3 regions of the Streptomyces sp. VTCC 41912 genome follow, and region 1 is predicted to be linked to each of the others. Evidence: predicted binding sites of a transcription regulator. Region 1 holds the regulator's gene; each other region holds the start of a gene.

The links. Region 1 encodes HrcA, which represses chaperone genes, less so after heat shock. Its sites were predicted from a motif close to TTNGCACTCNGNNNNNCNGAGTGCNAA; they were not measured.
Region 2: the regulator HrcA is predicted to act here: its motif matches at 2,711-2,737, upstream of ACJ6WD_RS28725 (FmdB family zinc ribbon protein).
Region 3: the regulator HrcA is predicted to act here: its motif matches at 1,590-1,616, upstream of groES (co-chaperone GroES).

The regions. Positions count from the first base shown of each region.
Region 1 covers NZ_JBJMAB010000009.1:16,496-22,976, forward strand. Annotated here, with positions in the region: gene ACJ6WD_RS15675 (nitronate monooxygenase) at 1-878, opposite strand, end outside; gene dnaJ (molecular chaperone DnaJ) at 966-2,102, opposite strand; gene hrcA (heat-inducible transcriptional repressor HrcA) at 2,103-3,119, opposite strand; gene ACJ6WD_RS15690 (MBL fold metallo-hydrolase) at 3,441-4,175, shown strand; gene ACJ6WD_RS15695 (DUF3097 domain-containing protein) at 4,314-5,165, shown strand; gene ACJ6WD_RS15700 (DUF1876 domain-containing protein) at 5,281-5,556, shown strand; gene hemW (radical SAM family heme chaperone HemW) at 5,602-6,481, opposite strand, start outside.
Region 2 covers NZ_JBJMAB010000026.1:54,244-60,724, forward strand. Annotated here, with positions in the region: gene mscL (large conductance mechanosensitive channel protein MscL) at 1-267, opposite strand, end outside; gene ACJ6WD_RS28720 (S-methyl-5'-thioadenosine phosphorylase) at 1,297-2,130, opposite strand; gene ACJ6WD_RS28725 (FmdB family zinc ribbon protein) at 2,349-2,699, opposite strand; gene ACJ6WD_RS28730 (MFS transporter) at 2,836-4,122, opposite strand; gene ACJ6WD_RS28735 (potassium/proton antiporter) at 4,466-6,025, opposite strand; gene ACJ6WD_RS28740 (penicillin acylase family protein) at 6,213-6,481, shown strand, end outside.
Region 3 covers NZ_JBJMAB010000052.1:19,740-26,220, forward strand. Annotated here, with positions in the region: gene ACJ6WD_RS37655 (FtsW/RodA/SpoVE family cell cycle protein) at 1-1,353, opposite strand, end outside; gene groES (co-chaperone GroES) at 1,762-2,070, shown strand; gene groL (chaperonin GroEL) at 2,206-3,828, shown strand; gene ACJ6WD_RS37670 (hydroxyacid dehydrogenase) at 3,952-4,962, opposite strand; gene ACJ6WD_RS37675 (SDR family oxidoreductase) at 5,143-5,916, shown strand; gene ACJ6WD_RS37680 (MOSC domain-containing protein) at 5,983-6,481, opposite strand, start outside.

The DNA.
Region 1 (6,481 bases):
GGCGCGTACGGGCCGTGCTCCCGCAGGAAGCGGTTCACCAGGCCGCGGGCCGGCCGGCCGGAGAACGCCCGGGTCAACTCGGTGTGCGTGAAGAGGGGGTTGGTCAGCGCCTGCTTGTGCAGCGGGTTGGCACCGGACTCGGGGGTGATCAGGAACGCCGTGCCCAGCTGCGCCATGGAGGCGCCGGCGGCCAGCACCGCGGCGATCTGCGAGCCGCGCATCAGCCCGCCGGCGGCGATCACCGGGATCTGCACGGTCTCCCGGACCTGGGCGAGCAGCGCCAGCAGCCCCAGGCCGGAGCCGGTCCCGTCCGCGTGCGGATCGTCCCGGTGGGTGCCCTGGTGGCCGCCCGCCTCGACGCCCTGCACGCACACCGCGTCCGCCCCCGACCACTGCGCGGCCTGCGCCTCGGCGGCGGTGGTGACCGTGACGACGGTGTGGGTGCCGACTTCGGCGAACGCGTCGAGGACCGCCCGCGAGGGGCAGCCGAAGGTGAAGGAGACCATCGGCACCGGGTCGTCGCGCAGGATCGCGAGCTTGGCCTCGTAGTTGTCGTCCGTGGGGCCGTTGACGTCGCCGAGCTCGGTCTCGTACCAGGCGGTCTCGCCGGCGAGTTGCTCGCGGTAGACCTCGACGGCGGAGGCGTCGGCCAGGGAGGGCTGCGGCATGAAGAGGTTGACGCCGAAGGGGCGGCGGGTCAGCCCCCGCAGCTGTTTGATCTCCTGGTACATGCCGTCGGCGGTCTTGTAGCCGGCGGCCAGGAAGCCGAGTCCCCCGGCTTCGCAGACGGCTGCGGCCAGCTCGGGCCCGGAGCCGCCGCCGGCCATCGGGGCCTGCACGATGGGGTAGCGGCAGAAATCGGTGAGCGCGGTGGGCATGCCCACATCGTGTCACGCCCGGCGCCGTACCCCGAACCGGGGCGGCGGCCACGGGGAACTCCCCGGACCCCGCCCCGACGGGTGTGCCTACCGCCCGTTGAAGGCGTCCTTCAGCCGGGAGAACAGCCCCTGCTGGCCCGGCTGGAACTGGCCCTGCGGGCGCTCCTCGCCGCGCAGCTTGGCCAGCCGGCGCAGCAGCTCCTCCTGCTCGGGTTCGAGCTTGCTCGGGGTCTGCACCTCGACGTGGACGATCAGGTCGCCCCGGCCGTTGCCCCGCAGGTGGGTCACGCCGCGGCCGTGCAGCGGGATCGACTGGCCGGACTGGGTGCCGGGCCGGACGTCGATCTCCTCGACCCCGTCCAGCGTCTCCAGCGGGCACTTGGTGCCCAGGGCCGCCGCGGTCATCGGGATGGTGACCGTGCAGTGCAGGTCGTCCCCGCGCCGCTGGAACACCGAGTGGGCCAGCTCGTGGATCTCGACGTACAGGTCGCCGGCGGGTCCGCCACCGGGGCCCACCTCGCCCTCGCCGGCCAACTGGATGCGGGTGCCGTTGTCGACACCGGCGGGGATCTTGACGGTGAGGGTGCGGCGGGAGCGGACCCGGCCGTCGCCCGCGCACTCGGGGCACGGCGTCGGGACGACGGTGCCGAAGCCCTGGCACTGCGGGCAGGGCCGGGAGGTCATGACCTGGCCCAGGAAGGACCGGGTGACCTGCGAGACCTCGCCGCGGCCGCGGCACATGTCACAGGTCTGCGCCGAGGTGCCGGGCGCCGCGCCCTCACCGCTGCAGGTGGTGCAGACGACGGCCGTGTCGACCTGGATGTCCTTGGTGGTGCCGAACGCGGCCTCGTTGAGCTCGATGTCCAGGCGGATCATCGCGTCCTGGCCGCGGCGGGTCCGCGAGCGCGGGCCGCGCTGCGAGGCCGTGCCGAAGAACGCGTCCATGATGTCGGAGAAGTTCCCGAAGCCCGCGCCGAAGCCGCCCGCGCCACCGGCGCCGCCGGCCTGCGAGAGGGGATCGCCGCCGAGGTCGTAGACCTGCTTCTTCTGCGGATCCGACAGGACCTCGTAGGCGGCGTTGATCTCCTTGAACCGCTCTTGGGTCTTGGGGTCCGGGTTCACATCCGGGTGCAGCTCGCGCGCCAGCCGCCGGAATGCCTTCTTGATCTGGTCCTGCGAGGCGTCCCGGCCGACGCCGAGGACCGAGTAGTAATCCGTGGCCACTTACGACTCCGCGAGGATCTGTCCGACGTAACGTGCCACTGCGCGTACCGCTCCCATCGTTCCGGGGTAGTCCATGCGGGTCGGTCCGACCACGCCCAATTTGGCGACGGCCTCGTCGCCAGAACCGTATCCGACGGTGACGACCGAGGTGGACGTCAGGCCCTCGTGAGCATTCTCATGCCCGATGCGTACGGTCATGCCCGAGTCCTTGGCCTCCCCGAGCAGCTTGAGCATCACCACATGCTCCTCAAGGGCTTCCAGCACCGGCCGGATGGTCAGGGGGAAATCATGCCCGAAGCGCGTCAGATTGGCGGTGCCGCCGATCATCAGCCGCTCTTCGGTCTCCTCCACCAGAGTCTCCAGCAGTACCGACAGTACTGTCGAGACGGTCGCCCGGTCGTCCTGTTCGAAGGATTCCGGGAGATCCTGCACCAGTTGCGGGACGTCCGCGAAGCGGCGGCCGACGATCCGGCTGTTGAGCCGGGCGCGCAGGTCCGCCAGGGACGTCTCGCCGAACGGCGTCTGGCAGTCGATGAGCCGCTGCTCGACGCGTCCGGTGTCGGTGATCAGCACCAGCATCAGCCGGGCCGGGGCCAGTGCCAGCAGTTCGACGTGCCGGACGGTGGACCGGGTCAGCGACGGGTACTGCACCACCGCGACCTGCCGGGTCAGCTGCGCCAGCAGCCGCACCGTGCGCCCCACCACGTCGTCCAGGTCGACGGCGCCGTCCAGGAAGTTCTGGATCGCCCGCCGCTCGGGGACGGACAGCGGCTTGACGCCGGCCAGCTTGTCGACGAAGAGGCGGTAGCCCTTGTCGGTCGGGATCCGCCCGGCGCTGGTGTGCGGCTGGGCGATGAACCCCTCGTCCTCCAGGGCGGCCATGTCGTTGCGGACGGTGGCCGGGGAGACGCCGAGTTGGTGCCGTTCGGTCAACGCCTTGGAGCCGACCGGCTCCTCCGTCCCGACGTAGTCCTGGACGATGGCGCGCAGCACTTCGAGTCTGCGTTCACTGAGCATTGCGCCACCTCCAGTCGGCCGTCCGCCGCGTCGTCACTTCTCCTGGCACTCACGTGGGCCGAGTGCCAGACCCGGAGCCAGTGTACGGCCGGGTAGCGCGGGTGCGGCAAGGGCGGGCGTGGTGGGCACTTACCCACCGCCGCGGAATCCGACCCCCGGGCCGCGTTCGGAAGCGCCCTGACCGCCCCCCGAGCGCGCCCCCGGTCCCGTCGCCGGCGCGTCCTCTGCTCGACGCGCCGGTGGGCGTCCGCGGGGGCCCGCCACCGAGGCGCCCGCCCGGAGTCCCGGGCAACGCTATCGCGGGGGCGCTAGCGTCTCGGTATGCGCACCACGTGGGAAGAAGCGGGCTGGGAGCGGCTGGGGGACGGCGTCGCCCGGCGACGGATGCCCGGTTGGGACGAGACGATCGGCGTGATCGCCGGTTCGGACGGCGTGCTGATCGTCGACACCGGGCCGACCCTCGGGGCCGGTGCGGAACTGCGCCGCACGGTCCGCGCGGTGCTGGGGCGCGATGTGACGCATGTCGCGCTCACGCACCCGCACTTCGACCACGTCCTGGGCACCGCGGCGTTCGCGGGCGTGGAGGTGTTCGGCGCGACCGGGGTCGACGCGCTGCTGCGGCACGGCAAGGACGCGCTGCGGGAGGACGCGGTGCGCCACGGGGTGGACCCGGACGCCGCGGCGGAGGCCGCGGACCTGCTGGTCGTCCCGCACCACCACGTGCACGGGCAGCTGACCCTCGGCCTCGGCGACCGGGAGGTGCTGCTGGCCAACGTCGGCCCCGGGCACACCGCGCACGACCTGGCCGTCCTGGTGCCCGGACGGGCCGGTGAGCGGGAGATCGTCTTCTGCGGGGACCTGGTCGAGGAGTCCGGTGAGCCCCAGGCGGGCCCCGACGCGCTGCCGCGGCGGTGGCCCGACGCGCTGGACCGGCTGCTGGCACTGGGCGGCGAGGACGCGGTGTACGTGCCGGGCCACGGCGCGGTGGTCGACGCCGCCTTCGTGCGGGCCCAGCGCGACGCCCTGGCCGCCCGCTTCGGCACCGACTCGCCGTGAGCCGGCGCCCGTTGACCCGCCGGCGGGCGCCCGCTCCGCGCGGCCCGCGCCCCGCGTCGCGCGCCCCGTGATCCCGTCGGCCCCACCGGGCCGTCGCCCCCACCCCCGACCCGTCGATCCGCAGGGAAGCAGACCCGCATGCACAGCAGGCACTACAGCCCCGACCTCACTCCCCCCTGGAAGAAGCCGAAGCCGGTGCCGGAGGTGCCGGCCGACCCCGGGCTGGTCGTCGAGGAGGTGGTGACGGGCTACTGCGGCGCGGTCCTGCGGTGCGAGAAGACCGCCGAGGGGCCGACGGTCACGTTGGAGGACCGCTTCGGCAAGGTGCGGGTGTTCCCGATGGTGCCGCGCGGCTTCCTGCTGGAGGGCCGGACGGTGACCCTGGTCCGGCCGCCGGGCCGCCCGGCGCCGAGCGGCCCGGCGCGCACCGCGTCCGGTTCGCTGGCGGTCCCCGGGGCGCGCGCCCGGGTCGCCCGGGCCGGCCGGATCTACGTGGAGGGCCGGCACGACGCGGAGCTGGTCGAACGCGTCTGGGGCGACGACCTGCGGATCGAGGGCGTCGTCGTGGAGTACCTGGAGGGCGTCGACGACCTCCCGGCGATCGTCGAGGCGTTCGCCCCCGGCCCGGACGCCCGCCTCGGCGTGCTGGTGGACCACCTCGTCCCCGGCTCGAAGGAGTCGCGGATCGCGGCGGCGGTGACCGGGGCGCACGCGCTGGTCGTCGGTCATCCGTACATCGACGTCTGGCAGGCGGTGAAGCCGTCCTCGGTGGGCATCCCGGCGTGGCCGCAGGTCCCCCGGGGCCAGGACTGGAAGACCGGGGTGTGCCGGGCGCTGGGCTGGCCGGAGAACACCGGCGCGGCCTGGCAGCGGATCCTGTCCCGGGTGCGGTCCTACAAGGACCTCGAACCGGCGCTGCTGGGGCGGGTCGAGGAGCTGATCGACTTCGTGACGGCGCCGGAGGACGCCGAGGGGGCGGGCGGACGCTGAGGCCGGCGTTGGCCGGCCTCAGCAAGCGCCGGGCCGGGGTGCGCCGGTGGTGCACGCCGTGCGCCGGGCGGGCCGCGAGCGCACGCTGGTAGCAGCGATTCCGGAGGTGACCGCCATGTTGAAGACCGCTGTCGGATGGCACGTCGAGCTGGAATTCGAGGAGGACACCCACCGCACGCGGGCCGCAGCGCTGGTACGGCTGCCGGACGGGACCGAGGTGCGGTCGCACGGTTACGCCAGCCGCCACCCGGCCGACGGGAACCAGCCCCGGGTCGGCGAGGAGGTCGCGGGGGCCAGGGCCCTCAACGACCTGGCGATGCAGTTGTTGACCAAGGCCCACGACGAGATCGACTCGGCGTCGGGCCGCACGTCGTTCCCGCTGTCCCACTGACCCACTGGCCCACTGGCCCCACCGAGCCGCGGGGCGGCGGAGCGGTCAGTCGACCAGGTCGCGCACGACGGCGTCGGCGAGCAGCCGCCCGCGGAGCGTCAGGACCGCCCGCCCCGCCTCGTAGGGGCCGGGCGCCAGGAGGCCGTCGGCCACCGCGCGGGCGGCGGCGCGGGCGCCCGCGGGGGCGAGGAGGTCGAGCGGGCAGCCGTCGGCGAGGCGGAGCTCCAGGAGGATCCGCTCGACGCGCCGGTCCTCGTCGGCGAGGAGTTCCCGGCCGGCGCCCGGTGAGCGGCCCTCGGCGAGGGCCTGGGCGTAGGCGGCGGGGTGCTTGACGTTCCACCAGCGGACGCCGCCGACGTGGCTGTGGGCGCCGGGGCCGGCCCCCCACCAGTCGGCGCCGGTCCAGTACAGCTCGTTGTGGCGGCACCGGGCGGCCTCGGTGGTGGCCCAGTTCGAGACCTCGTACCAGGAGAAGCCGGCGGCGGTGAGGTGCTCCTCGGCGATCAGGTAGCGGTCGGCGTGCACGTCGTCGTCGGTCATCGGGACCTCGCCGCGGCGGATCCGGCGGGCCAGCTGGGTGCCCTCCTCCACGATCAGGGCGTACGCCGAGACGTGGTCCGGGCCGGCGGCGGTGGCCGCTTCGAGGGAGGCCCGCCAGTCGTCGTCGGACTCGCCGGGGGTGCCGTAGATCAGGTCGAGGTTGACGTGCGCGAAGCCGGCCGCGCGGGCCTCGGCCACGCAGGCTTCGGGGCGGCCGGGGGTGTGCGTGCGGTCGAGGACCTTCAGGACGTGCTGCCGGGCGCTCTGCATGCCGAAGGAGACGCGGTTGAAGCCGGCCGCGCGCAGCTCGGCGAGGTAGCGCGGATCGACGGACTCCGGGTTGGCCTCGGTGGTGATCTCGGCGTCCGGCGCCAGGCCGAACTCG
Region 2 (6,481 bases), on a different contig from region 1:
ACTGAGCACCGAGCCCCACAGGACGTAGATGCCGTCCACGTACAGGCCGGTCTTCTTGTCCACCGAGCACGTGGAGAGGCAGGTCTGGTAGTTGTCGAGGTTCTGCGAGCCGAACGCACCGACGATCGGGTTGATGACGCCCTTGACCACCGCGTTGACGATGCTCGTGAACGCCGCACCGACGACGACCGCCACCGCGAGTTCGATGACGTTGCCGCGCATCAGGAAGTCCTTGAACCCCTGAAGGACGCTCTTGTTCTCGCTCACCTGACAGCCTCTTTCCACGCTTGCTTTGGACGGTGCACCGACAATCAGCACCGCAACTTACGGCAGGGCGGGGCGGAGGTGTCCAATCGCGCAACCCGAACCGGCGATCGACCAGAGCGTCAGTGCGGATTTCCGTACTGGTACGACGGATCCCGGGGACCGGGCCGTGCCGGAGGCGGCTCGTACGGGGCGGCCGGGCGGCCGGGCGGGGACCGGGAGCCACCGGTCGGCGGCGGATCCGGCCGCTCGGCAGGGCCCGTGCGGCGGCGATTGGTGCGGCGGTGCCGATAGCGGCTTCGGTATCGGTGGTGCGGGCACGCCGGCAGGTGCGGCGTGCGGCAGGTGCCCCGCCACTCGCAGAAGTCTCGCGCGCCCGATCGGTGGACGCCACTCGATCTTGCCCCCGCTTCGTCATGGTCATCGCCCCCCTGAGGCCGTCGCGGCGGGGCAGCCGGTGGGCGCGGACGCGGTGCGCGCCGGACCCTGCGACAGGCCGGTGGCCAGTGCTGCGGCGGTCGTTGCCAGGGCGACGGTTAGCAGCCGCCGCCGTGCCGCCCCGTGCCATCGGGTGGGGCCGACACCGCCCGCGCGGACGGGGGCGAAGTGCGGCACTTCACACCGCGGGGGAGCGGGCAGGACCGGGATCGACGGGATCGACGGGTCCGTCGGGATGGTCGGGATCGTCGGGGGTAACGAGACCGTCGCAGCGGTCGCAGCCGTCAGAGGAGTCAGAGGAGTCAGAGGAGTCAGAGGAGTCAGAGGAGTCAGAGGAGCCAGCGGGGTCGGCGGGGTCGGCGAGGCCGGCGGGGAAACGGGCGTCCCGGGCTTCGGAGGGAAGGGCGCGGAGGAGTGGGGCATGGTCGTCACCGCCTGTGGTGCGAAGCGGGACCGGCGTTCGGCCCCGCGCTCACCACCGTGCCGCATGACGCGGCGGCCCGCTCCGGCCTGTGGACGAACCTGCGGTTGTGGACAACTCCGTCACCCGACAGGGGCGTTCGAGCCGTCCCCGCCCCGGCGCTGCTCCCGCGCCTACGGCAGCTCGATGCCCAGGTCCCAGCCCTGGTGCGCGTCGGTGCACCGGCAGGCGCGGTCCTCGTTGGCGGGCAGTGCGGCGACGGTGTCGAAGAGGACCTCGCGGAGCCGGCTGATGTTCTCGCCGAAGACCTTCAGGACCTCCTCGTGGGAGACGCCCTCGCCGGTCTCGGTGCCCGCGTCCAGGTCGGTGACCAGCGTCAACGAGGTGTAGCAGAGGCTCAGTTCGCGGGCCAGGACGGCTTCGGGGTGGCCGGTCATGCCGACCACCGACCAGCCCTGCGCGGCGTGCCAGCGCGACTCGGCGCGGGTGGAGAAGCGCGGGCCCTCGATCACCACGAGGGTGCCGCCGTCGACCGGCTCCCAGTCCCGGCCGCGGGCGGCGCCCAGGGCGGCGACGCGGCCGGTGGCGCAGTACGGGTCCGCGAAGGTGAGGTGGACGACGTTGGGCACGCTGCCGTCCGGAAGCGGTTCGCCGTCGAAGTAGGTCTGGACGCGGGACTTGGTGCGGTCCACGAGTTGATCGGGGACCAGCAGCGTGCCCGGGCCGTACTCGGGGCGCAGCCCGCCGACCGCGCTCGGGCCGAGGACCTGCCGCACGCCGAGGGAGCGCAGGGCCCAGAGGTTGGCGCGGTAGTTGATGCGGTGCGGCGCGAGGTGGTGGCCGCGGCCGTGCCGGGGCAGGAACGCGACCGAGCGGCCGGCGATCTTGCCGAGGAACAGGGAGTCGCTGGGAGGCCCGTAGGGCGTGTCCACAGTGACCTCGGTCACGTCGTCCAGGAAGGAGTAGAAGCCCGACCCGCCGATAACGCCAATCTCCGCCTCAGCCATGCGGTCACACTATCGGGGCGTGGCGGCGGTCCGCTGCCGGGTCACCGGAACCGTCGGAGCCCGCGGGGCCGGGCACGTGGCGCGCTGCTCGGCTCCGGGCCGGAGGGCTCGGTCCGCACGCCCCGGCCGGGATGCGACGGGCCCCGCCGTCCCTGGTGGGGAGGCGGGGCCTGGAGTCCCGTTGCCGGTGGCGTCGCGCGCCGGGCTGCTGCCGCGGGTCAGGCGGCCGAGCCGGAGCTCGCCGGGGTCGACGACTTCGAAGCGCCGTCGGAGGACGAGGACGAAGACGAGGACGAAGTGGAGGGCGTCGACGTCGAGGGGGTGGAGCTGCTCGACGACGAGCCGTTCGACGGCGTCGAGGAGTTGCTGGCGGGGCTGCTGCTGGACGACGAGCCGCGGCTGTCGTTGCGGTAGAAGCCGGAGCCCTTGAAGACGATGCCGACCGCCGAGAACACCTTCTTGAGGCGTCCGTTGCAGCTGGGGCACTCGGTGAGCGCGTCGTCGGTGAACTTCTGCACGGCCTCAAGGCCCTCGCCGCACGCGGTGCACTGGTACTGGTAGGTCGGCACTTGACTTCCTCCTGGCACTCTCACTCATTGAGTGCTAACGACGCTCCATCTTGCAGTATTCCCGCGCGCCAGTCCACCGTGAACGTCGCACGGTGACCGACTCCACGCCGGTGCGCGGACCCGCCAGGGCGCCCGTTCAGGCGTGGCTCAGCTCGCGTTCGCGCTCGTCGGCGGGGGTGCCGGCGGCCTCCGCCGACCCGGTGACGACCGTGGACGTGCGGGGCATCAGATGGGCCCGCAGGCTCAGCAGGACCACCAGGGCCAGCGCGGTGCCGGCCAGCGGCACTAGGAAGCCGGAGCTCGGGCCGAAGCGGTCCGCCAGTTGGCCGGCGGAGGTGGCCGCGGCGGCCTGGCCGAGGGCGACCGCACCGGTCAGCCAGGTGAACGCCTCGGTCCGGGCGGCGGCCGGGACCAGCGACTCGACGAGGGTGTAGCCGGTGATCAGCGCGGGGGCGATGCACAGGCCGACGACCAGGCCGACGGCGCCCAGCAGCGGCAGCGCGGTCACCGCCCACAGCGGGGTGGTGGCCAGGGCCAGCAGCCCGTAGGCGACGAGCAGGCGGCGGCGGGGGCCGATCTTCCAGGCGATGGCGCCGCAGGCGATGCCGGCGAGCATGTTGCCGCCCGCGAAGACCCCGTAGAGCACGCCGTTGAGGCCGGGCTGGCCGATGCTCTCGGTCAGCGCGGTCAGCGAGACCTGCATGCCGCCGAAGACCGAACCGATGCCGAGGAACGCCACGATCAGGACGCGCACGCCGGGGATGGACAGGGCCGAGACGCGGGGGTGGGCGTCGGACCCGCCCCGGTGGACGGGCGGCTGGGTGCGTCGCTGGGAGGCGAACAGCAGACCGCCGGCCAGCGACAGCACGGCCTCGGCGATCAGGCCGGCGGCCGGGTGGATGCCGGTGCACAGCGCGGTGGCCAGGACCGGGCCGACGACGAAGGTGAACTCGTCGGTCACCGACTCGAAGGCGGCGGCGGTGGGCATCAGCGGGGTGCCGCCCAGCTTGGCCGCCCAGCGGGCCCGCACCATCGGGCCGACCTGCGGCGTCGAGGCGCCGGTGGGGACGGCCACGGCGAGCAGCGCCCACAGGGGGGCGTGCGCGAGGGCCAGGACGATCAGTGCCGAGACGCCGGCGACGTGGACCAGGACGCCGGGGATGAGCACGGCGCGCTGGCCGAAGCGGTCGGCGAGCTTGCCGCCCTGCGGGGCGAAGAGCGCCATCGAGACGCCGGTGGCGGCGGAGACCGCGCCGGCGGTGCCGTAGGAGCCGGTGGTGGACTGGACGAGCAGGACGATGCCGATGGTCAGCATGGCGAACGGCTGTCGGGCCAGGAAGCCGGGCAACAGGAAGGTCCACGCGCTGGGCGTGCGCAACAGTTGTCCGTAACCGGGACGGGGGTCCTTGACCGCGGATGCCACGGCCGGGCCTTTCTACTGCCTGGTAGCGCTGCGCCGAGAGGTCGTCCCGGTTGAGCGCCGAGAGCTGTCCTCTCGCGCAGGACCGAGTGATACCGCGTGGTCCGCACCGAAAGGGGTGGCTGCGTGTGGCAGGGGACCGCGGCCGCCGAGCGGTCGCGCCAGCTCTGCGTCAGGCAGAGTTGGTTCGTGATCCGTACAAATTTCTTTCTCGATTGTACAGGCAAAAGGCAAAGAAGCCCTGGGATTAACCAGGGCTTCCCGCGGATTTCCTTGCTATCGGTGGAGAGATAGCGCACATACGACGCTCGGCCGGGCAAGCGGGGCGGGCCCGCCGCCCGTCGGGTCAACCGACCCCGCGTCGCCGTCCGCGCTCCGCCGCCCCTTCCTGGGGGCGCCGTTGCGCACCGGTCCGTTCCGCACCGGTTCCCAGCCAGCCGGCCAGCTTGCCGCCCTGGGACACCGCCTGGAGCCGCCGCTCGGCCGCGTCCCGCACCGGGTCGGTGGCGACCACCAGCAGTTCGTCGCCGTGGCGCAGCACCGTGGTGGGGGACGGCACGAAGCTGGTGCCGTCCCGCACGACGAGGGTGACCGCGGCGCCCGCCGGCATCCGCAGCTCGCCGACCTCCACGCCGTGCATCCGGGAGGTGGGGCCTATCAACGTGGACAGCAGGTGCCCGCGCAGCCGTTCCAGCGGCGCCGACTCGATGCCCAGGTCGGCGGCCTCCTCGCCCTCGCCCAACTGGAGCCGGCGGGCCAGCCACGGCAGCGTCGGGCCCTGGATGAGGGTGTAGACCACGACCAGCACGAAGACGATGTTGAAGACCGTCTCGCTGCCGGGGACGTCGCTCACCATCGGGATGGTGGCCAGCACGATCGGCACCGCGCCGCGCAGCCCGGCCCAGGACAGCAGGGCCTTCTCCTGCCACGGCACCCGGAAGGGCAGCAGCGAGGTGAAGACCGACAGCGGGCGGGCGACCAGCGTGAGGATCATGCCGATGAGCAGCGCCGGCACGATGTCGTCGAGCAGGTTGTGCGGGGTGACCAGCAGGCCGAGCAGGACGAACATGCCGATCTGCCCGATCCAGCCGAGCCCCTCGGCGAAGCCGCGGGTGGCCGGGGCGTGCGGGAGTTTGGCGTTGCCGAGGATGACCGCGGCCAGGTAGACGGCGAGGAAGCCGGAGCCGTGCGCCAGCGCGCCGGCCGCGTACGCGGAGACCGCGATGGCCATCACCGCGATCGGGTAGAGGCCGGAGGCGGGCAGCGCCACGTGCCGCATCCCGTACGCGCCCAGCCAGCCGATGGCCAGGCCGACGGCGGCGCCGATCGCCAGTTCCAGCGCTATCTCGCCGAGCAGTACGTACCAGTGTTCGGCCGGGCCGGCGGTGGAGAAGGCCACGACGAGGATGACCACCGGGGCGTCGTTGAAGCCGGATTCGGCTTCCAGGATGCCGGTCAGCCGGGCCGGCAGCGGCACGCTGCGCAGCACCGAGAAGACCGCCGCGGCGTCCGTGGACGACACCACCGCGCCGATCAGCAGAGCTTGGCGCCATTCGAGGCCGGCGAGGTAGTGCGCGCCGGCCGCGGTGACTCCCACGCTCACCGCGACGCCGAACGTGGACAGCACCGCGGCCCGTGGGAGGGCCGGTTTGATCTCCTTCCACTTGGTGCCCAGGCCGCCTTCGGCGAGGATCACCACCAGTGCGGCGTAGCCGAGGAGTTGGGTCAGTTCGGCGTTGTCGAAGATGACGCCGCCGACGCCGTCCTGCCCTATCGCGATGCCTATCCCCAAGTAGATGAGCAGGCTGGGGAGCCCGCTGCGCGAGGAGAGTCGTACTGCGGCCACCGCGATGAGCAGTACGAGTGAGCAGATCAGCAGGAGTTCGTTGAGGTGTTCGACAGTCAGGAGCTGATCCTTCCACGCGCCTTGGTCGGGATGGGCTGGTTGTCCTTACCGTATCTAGTTACTGACCCTAACAATTTACCATTGCTTGAAAGTTTAATGTGCTCGGTGGTGACTCCGCGTAGGGGTCGGCAAACCGGTGCGCCTATGGTTGCTCCAGCACTCCCACCCTGCCCCTCGAAGGACAGAGATGCCCGCCAACAAGACCGGTCCAGCCCCCAAAAAGAAGAGAGGGCGGCGAGGCCGCCTCGTCGCCCTCACGGTCGTGCTGCTGCTCGTGGCGGGCATCGGCTTCGGCGCGTACTGGGGCGTCAGCACCGTGCGCGCCTCCTTCCCGGAAACCACGGGATCGCTCAAACTTCCGGGCCTGACCGACCCGGTGGACGTCGTCCGTGACGCCAACGGCATTCCGCAGATCTACGCCGACACCGACGAGGACCTCTTCCGGGCCCAGGGCTA
Region 3 (6,481 bases), on a different contig from region 1:
CGGTTCCCGCCGGCGCTGCGCGCTGTCGCTGACCCGCAGCAGCAACGCCACCATCACCCAGTTCGCGACCATCGACGAACCACCCGCGGCGAGGAACGGCAGCGCCTTGCCGGTGAGCGGGATCAGGCCGGTGACGCCGCCGGTGACGACGAAGACCTGGAGCAGCAGCGCCCCGGAGAGGCCGACCGCCAGCAACTTGCCGAACGGGTCGCGGGCGGTCAGTCCGACCCGCATGCCGCGCTGGGCCAGCAGTGCGTACAGCAGCAGGATGGCCATCACTCCGGCCAGTCCCAACTCCTCGCCGACGGTGGTGAGGATGAAGTCGCTGTTGCCGGCGAAGCCGATCAGCTCGGGGTGGCCCTGGCCGAGGCCGGTGCCGCCGATCCCGCCGCTGCCGAAGCTGAACAGCGCCTGCGCGGCCTGGTCGGAGATCAGGCCCGGCGGCCGCTTGTTCTCCGGCAGGAAGATGTCCATCGGGTGCAGCCAGGCCATCACGCGGCCCTTGACGTGCGGTTCGGTGGAGCCGACGACGCCGGCGCCGATCACGGCCATCAGCAGGCCGCAGACCACCCAACTGGTGCGTTCGGTGGCCATGTAGAGCATGATCACGAAGACGCCGAAGAAGATCAGCGAGGTGCCCAGGTCGCGCTCGAAGACCAGCACCAGCAGGCTGATCACCCAGATCGTGAAGATCGGGCCGAGCTGTCGGCCCGGCGGCAGCTGCATGCCCAGCACCCGGCGCCCGGACAGCGCCAGCGCGTCACGGCTGACGGTCAGGTAGCCGGCGAAGAACACCACGATCATGATCTTCACGAACTCGCCGGGCTGGAGCGACAACGGCCCGAGCATGATCCAGCGCTTGGCGCCGAACTTGTCCGCGCCGAAGAACGCCGGCGCCATCAGCATCACCAGCGCGACCGCCATCGTCAGGTAGATGTAGCGCTGGAGGAGCCGGTGGTCGCGCAGCACGATCAGGATGACGACGCAGACCGCGACGCCGATCACGGTCCACACCAACTGCCCGGTCGCCGCCTGGGCGATGTGCAGCCGGGGTTTCTCCGCGTAGGTGATGTCCAGCCGGTGCAGCAGCACCAGGCCGATCCCGGTGAGCAGGGTCGCCAGCGGCAGGATCAGCGGATCGGCGCGCGGCGCGAACCGGCGGACCACCAGGTGCGCCACCAGCGCGATGAAGAAGACGCTCACCGCGAAACCGCCCAGCCCGCCCCCGAGCTGCCCCTTCATGGACAGCTCGGTGTAGGCGTAGCCGAAGACGGTGATGAACACGACGAAGCCGAGCAGCCACGCCTCGGTGCGCCGACGGTTCGGGGCCTGGGCCAGCGCGGCGAACGTCATGGTGCGCTCGGCGTCGCTCTCCGGCCCCCCGGAATCCCGGGGAGCGCTGGTCAGTCCACGCACGGTTCCTCCGCCATCGATGGGTCTGGGCCGCGGGGCGGCCGGGTCGTGGCCCGGACTCGGCGGTCCCGGAGGCAAGACGGGGCAGCGTAGGGGCCGGGTTGCGGCCGGGCGGAAGGTGTGTCCGACTCCACGCCCGGCCACGGGCAGCAGACACGGTACGCGTCCCCGGCGCGCTGGCACTCCGCTTGACCGAGTGCTAACCGCGTCATAGTCTCAGCGTTGGCACTCTCCCTAAGGGAGTGCCAACACAGCGACGGGCAGGTCCGGCACCCGCGACGACGGATCGACCTGGTCGCCACCTCAGACAGTTAACCCCGTGAGATCTCCGAAGGGGGAGGTCGGATCGTGACGACCGCCAGCTCCAAGGTTGCCATCAAGCCGCTTGAGGACCGCATCGTGGTCCAGCCGCTCGACGCCGAGCAGACCACGGCTTCAGGCCTGGTCATTCCGGACACTGCTAAGGAGAAGCCCCAGGAGGGCGTCGTCCTGGCGACCGGTCCGGGCCGCTTCGAGGACGGCAAGCGCGTCGAGCTCGACGTCAAGGTCGGTGACGTCGTGCTCTACAGCAAGTACGGCGGCACCGAGGTGAAGTACAGCGGCGAGGAGTACCTCGTCCTCTCGGCTCGCGACGTGCTCGCGATCGTCGAGAAGTAAGTCACCCGGATTTGCCCTGATCTGCGCCCCTGGTTCCCGCGTTCTCATCGACCCGGGGCAGGGGCGCAGTTCGTTTGAGCGAAAGCGGTCACGGCGGCGAGGCCGACGATCGCAACGAGAGGACTTGAAGCACCCATGGCGAAGATCCTGAAGTTCGACGAGGACGCCCGTCGCGCCCTTGAGCGCGGCGTCAACAAGCTGGCCGACACGGTCAAGGTCACCATCGGCCCCAAGGGTCGCAACGTCGTCATCGACAAGAAGTTCGGTGCGCCGACCATCACCAACGACGGTGTCACCATCGCCCGCGAGGTCGAGGTCGAGGACCCGTACGAGAACCTGGGCGCCCAGCTCGTCAAGGAGGTGGCGACCAAGACCAACGACATCGCGGGTGACGGCACCACCACCGCGACCGTGCTGGCCCAGGCCCTGGTCCGCGAGGGTCTGCGCAACGTCGCCGCGGGTGCTTCCCCGGCCGCCCTGAAGAAGGGCATCGACGCCGCCGTCAAGGCCGTCTCCGACGAGCTGCTGGCGACCGCCCGCCCGATCGACGACAAGTCCGACATCGCGGCCGTGGCCGCGCTGTCCGCCCAGGACCCGCAGGTCGGCGAGCTGATCGCCGAGGCGATGGACAAGGTCGGCAAGGACGGCGTGATCACCGTCGAGGAGTCCAACACCTTCGGCCTGGAGCTGGACTTCACCGAGGGCATGGCCTTCGACAAGGGCTACCTGTCGCCGTACATGGTCACCGACCAGGAGCGCATGGAGGCCGTCCTCGACGACCCCTACATCCTGATCCACCAGGGCAAGATCTCCTCCATCCAGGACCTGCTGCCGCTGCTGGAGAAGATCATCCAGGCCGGCGCCTCGAAGCCGCTGCTGATCATCGCCGAGGACGTCGAGGGCGAGGCCCTCTCCACCCTCGTCGTCAACAAGATCCGCGGCACCTTCAACGCGGTGGCCGTCAAGGCCCCCGGCTTCGGTGACCGCCGCAAGGCGATGCTCGGCGACATGGCCACCCTCACCGGCGGCACCGTCGTCGCCGAAGAGGTCGGCCTCAAGCTCGACCAGGTCGGCCTGGACGTGCTCGGCACCGCCCGCCGCGTGACCGTCACCAAGGACGACACCACCCTCGTCGACGGTGGCGGCAACTCCGGGGACGTCGCGGGCCGCGTCGCCCAGATCAAGGCCGAGATCGAGGCCACCGACTCCGACTGGGACCGCGAGAAGCTCCAGGAGCGCCTCGCCAAGCTCGCCGGCGGCGTCTGCGTGATCCGCGTCGGCGCGGCCACCGAGGTCGAGCTCAAGGAGAAGAAGCACCGTCTGGAGGACGCCATCTCCGCGACCCGCGCCGCGGTCGAGGAGGGCATCGTCTCCGGTGGTGGCTCCGCGCTCGTCCACGCCGTGAAGGTCCTGGAGGGCAACCTCGGCAAGGACGGCGACGAGGCCACTGGTGTCGCCGTGGTCCGCCGCGCCGCCGTCGAGCCGCTGCGCTGGATCGCCGAGAACGCCGGCCTCGAGGGCTACGTGATCACCGCCAAGGTGGCCGAGCTCGACAAGGGCAACGGCTTCAACGCCGCCACCGGCGAGTACGGCGACCTGGTCAAGGCCGGCGTCATCGACCCGGTCAAGGTCACCCGCTCCGCCCTGGAGAACGCGGCCTCCATCGCCTCCCTCCTCCTGACGACCGAGACCCTGGTCGTCGAGAAGAAGGAAGAGGAAGAGCCGGCCGCCGCCCACGGTCACGGCCACGCGCACTGACGCACCGCGCGCATCCGCCGGCGGCCCGCCCGCCGGCACCCGTCGAGGCCCGGTCCCGCTCCCCGCGGGACCGGGCCTCGCCCGCGTCCGGCGCCCCGCCGGAGACCGGGGTCTGACGGTGTGTCAGGCCGAGTGCCCCAGTCCCTCCCGCCGCACCGGATCCGCGAACGGCCGCCCCGCCGCGTACCGTTCCAGCTCGTCCAGGGCGTGGTCGGCCATCCGGTGCAGCTCGGTGCCCAACGAACCGGCGATGTGCGGGGTGAGCAGCACGTTCGGCAGGTCGTACAACGGGGAGTCGGCGGGCGGGAGTTCGGGCTCGGTGACGTCCAGCACCGCGCCGAGCCGGCCGCTGGACAGCTCGGCGAGCAGCGCCGCCTCGTCGACGAGGGACCCGCGCGAGGTGTTGACCAGCGTCGCCCCGTCCGGCATCAGGGCCAGCTCGCGGGCGCCGATCAGGTGCCGGGTGGCGGGTACCTCCGGCGCGTGCACGCTGACCACGTCGCTGCCCGCGCACAGCTCGGCCAGCGCGACCTTCCGCACGCCCCACCCCGCGGCCTCCTCGGCGGTCACGAACGGATCGTGCAGCAGCACCCGCAGCGCGAACGGGCGCAGCAGCTCGATGACGCGGCGGCCGATGCGGGAGGCGCCGACGATCCCCACCGTGCGGTCGTGGTTGCCGGCACCGTCCAGCTCGCGCAGCCAGTCGTGCCGGGTGCGCAGGGTGCGGTAGCGGTGCGCGGCGGGCAGCACCCGTTTGTTGGCGAACAGGATGGCGGCCATGGTGTACTCCGCGACCGGCCGCGCGTTCGCCGCGGCGGCCGAGCTGACGACGACGCCACGGTCCCAACAGGCGTCGGTGACATGGCCCTTGACCGATCCGGCGGCGTGCACGACGGCCCGCAGCCGGGGCGCCGCGGCCAGCACCCGGGCGGTGAGCGGCGGCGCGCCCCAGCAGGTCAGCAGCACCTCCGCGCTGGCCAGGGCCGCCGCGACCGCGGGCTCCGGCGCGGCCAGGTCGTGCGCGACGAGCCGGTCGTCCGTACGGGCCAGGCGGGCCAACCGGGCCCGCTGCGACGGCCCGAGCAGCCGTTCGGCGATGCCTGGACCCATGGCCAGAAGAAGGGCTGGGCGCATCTGTCGACTCCTCCTGCGTGGTGGCGGGCGGCGTGCGGCTCCCGCCGCCCCGGCGGTTGCTGACTGCCCGTCGAAAGGGCGGGCAATCCCACCGGCGGCACACCGCCGCACCCCACCGGAAGGCCACACGCCACCCCGGCCACCACGGGACACGCCCCGCCGCCCCGCTACCGTTCCGGTATGACGACTGCACTGATCACAGGAGCGACGGCCGGCATCGGCGCCGCGTTCGCCCGTCGGCTCGCGGGCGACGGGCACAGCGTGGTGCTGGTGGCCCGCGACGAGAAGCGGCTCCGCGAGCAGGCCACCGAACTGCACGACCGGCACGGGATCGAGGCGGAGGTGCTCAGCGCCGACCTGGCGACCGAAGAGGGGATCGCCGCCGTCGAGGCACGCCTGGCGGACCCCAAGCACCCGGTGGACCTGCTGGTCAACAACGCCGGCTTCGGCAACAAGGGCGAGTACCTCGAAGTCCCGATGGCCGACGAGCTGGCGATGCTCAAGGTGCACTGCGAGGCCGTGCTGCGGCTGACCACGGCCGCGGCGCGGGGGATGCGCGAGCGCCGGCGTGGCGCCGTGGTGAACGTGGCCTCGGTCGCGGCGTTCGTCCCGCGCGGCACGTACGGCGCGAGCAAGGCGTGGGTCGTGCAGTTCACCCAGGGCGCCGCCCGCGACCTGGCCGGCAGCGGGGTGCGCCTGATGGCGCTGTGCCCGGGCTTCGTGCGGACCGAGTTCCACCAGCGGGCCGGGATGGGGACGGACAACATCCCGGGCTGGATGTGGCTCGACGCGGACAACCTCGTCGACGCGGCCATGAAGGACCTGGCGCGCGGCAAGTCGCTGTCCGTCCCGGACCCGCGCTACAAGGCCCTGATGGGCGCCGTGAAGCTGGCGCCGCGCGGCCTGCTCGGCGGACTCACCTCGCGCACGGGTCGCAAGTACGGCCCGCAGTAGGGGAGTTGACGCACGCCCGTCGGGAGGCGGTGCGCCCCGGGGCCCGGGCGACCGGGCCCCGCGCCGTCAGTTCGCCGTCCGCGCGCGGTGCTTCAGCACGGTCGCCCGGGCCTCCGCCGGCAGCGGATCGCCCGCCTCCAACAGGCGCGGCAGCAGTTCGCGCCGGGTGGTCAGGGCGCGGAACATCAGCGCGACGGTGACGTCGTGGTCGGGCCGGTGCTCGACGCGCACCGGGTCGCCGACCCGGATCTCCCCGGGCCGGAGCACCCGCAGGTACGCGCCCGGCGTCGCGGCCGCGGTGAACCGTTTGATCCAGCCGCGCTCGTCCAGCCAGCCCTGGAACGTGCGGCAGGGGATCCGCGGGCAGGTGACCTCCAGCAACACCTCGGGCCCGACGCGCCAGCGTTCGCCGACGCGGGCGTCGGTGACGTCCAGGCCGGTGGTGGTGAGGTTCTCGCCGAAGACGCCGTTGGGCAGTGTGCGGTCCAGTTGCCGCTGCCAGTCGTCGAGGTCCTCACGGGCGTAGGCGTAGACGGCCTGGTCGTCGCCGCCGTGGTGGCGCCGG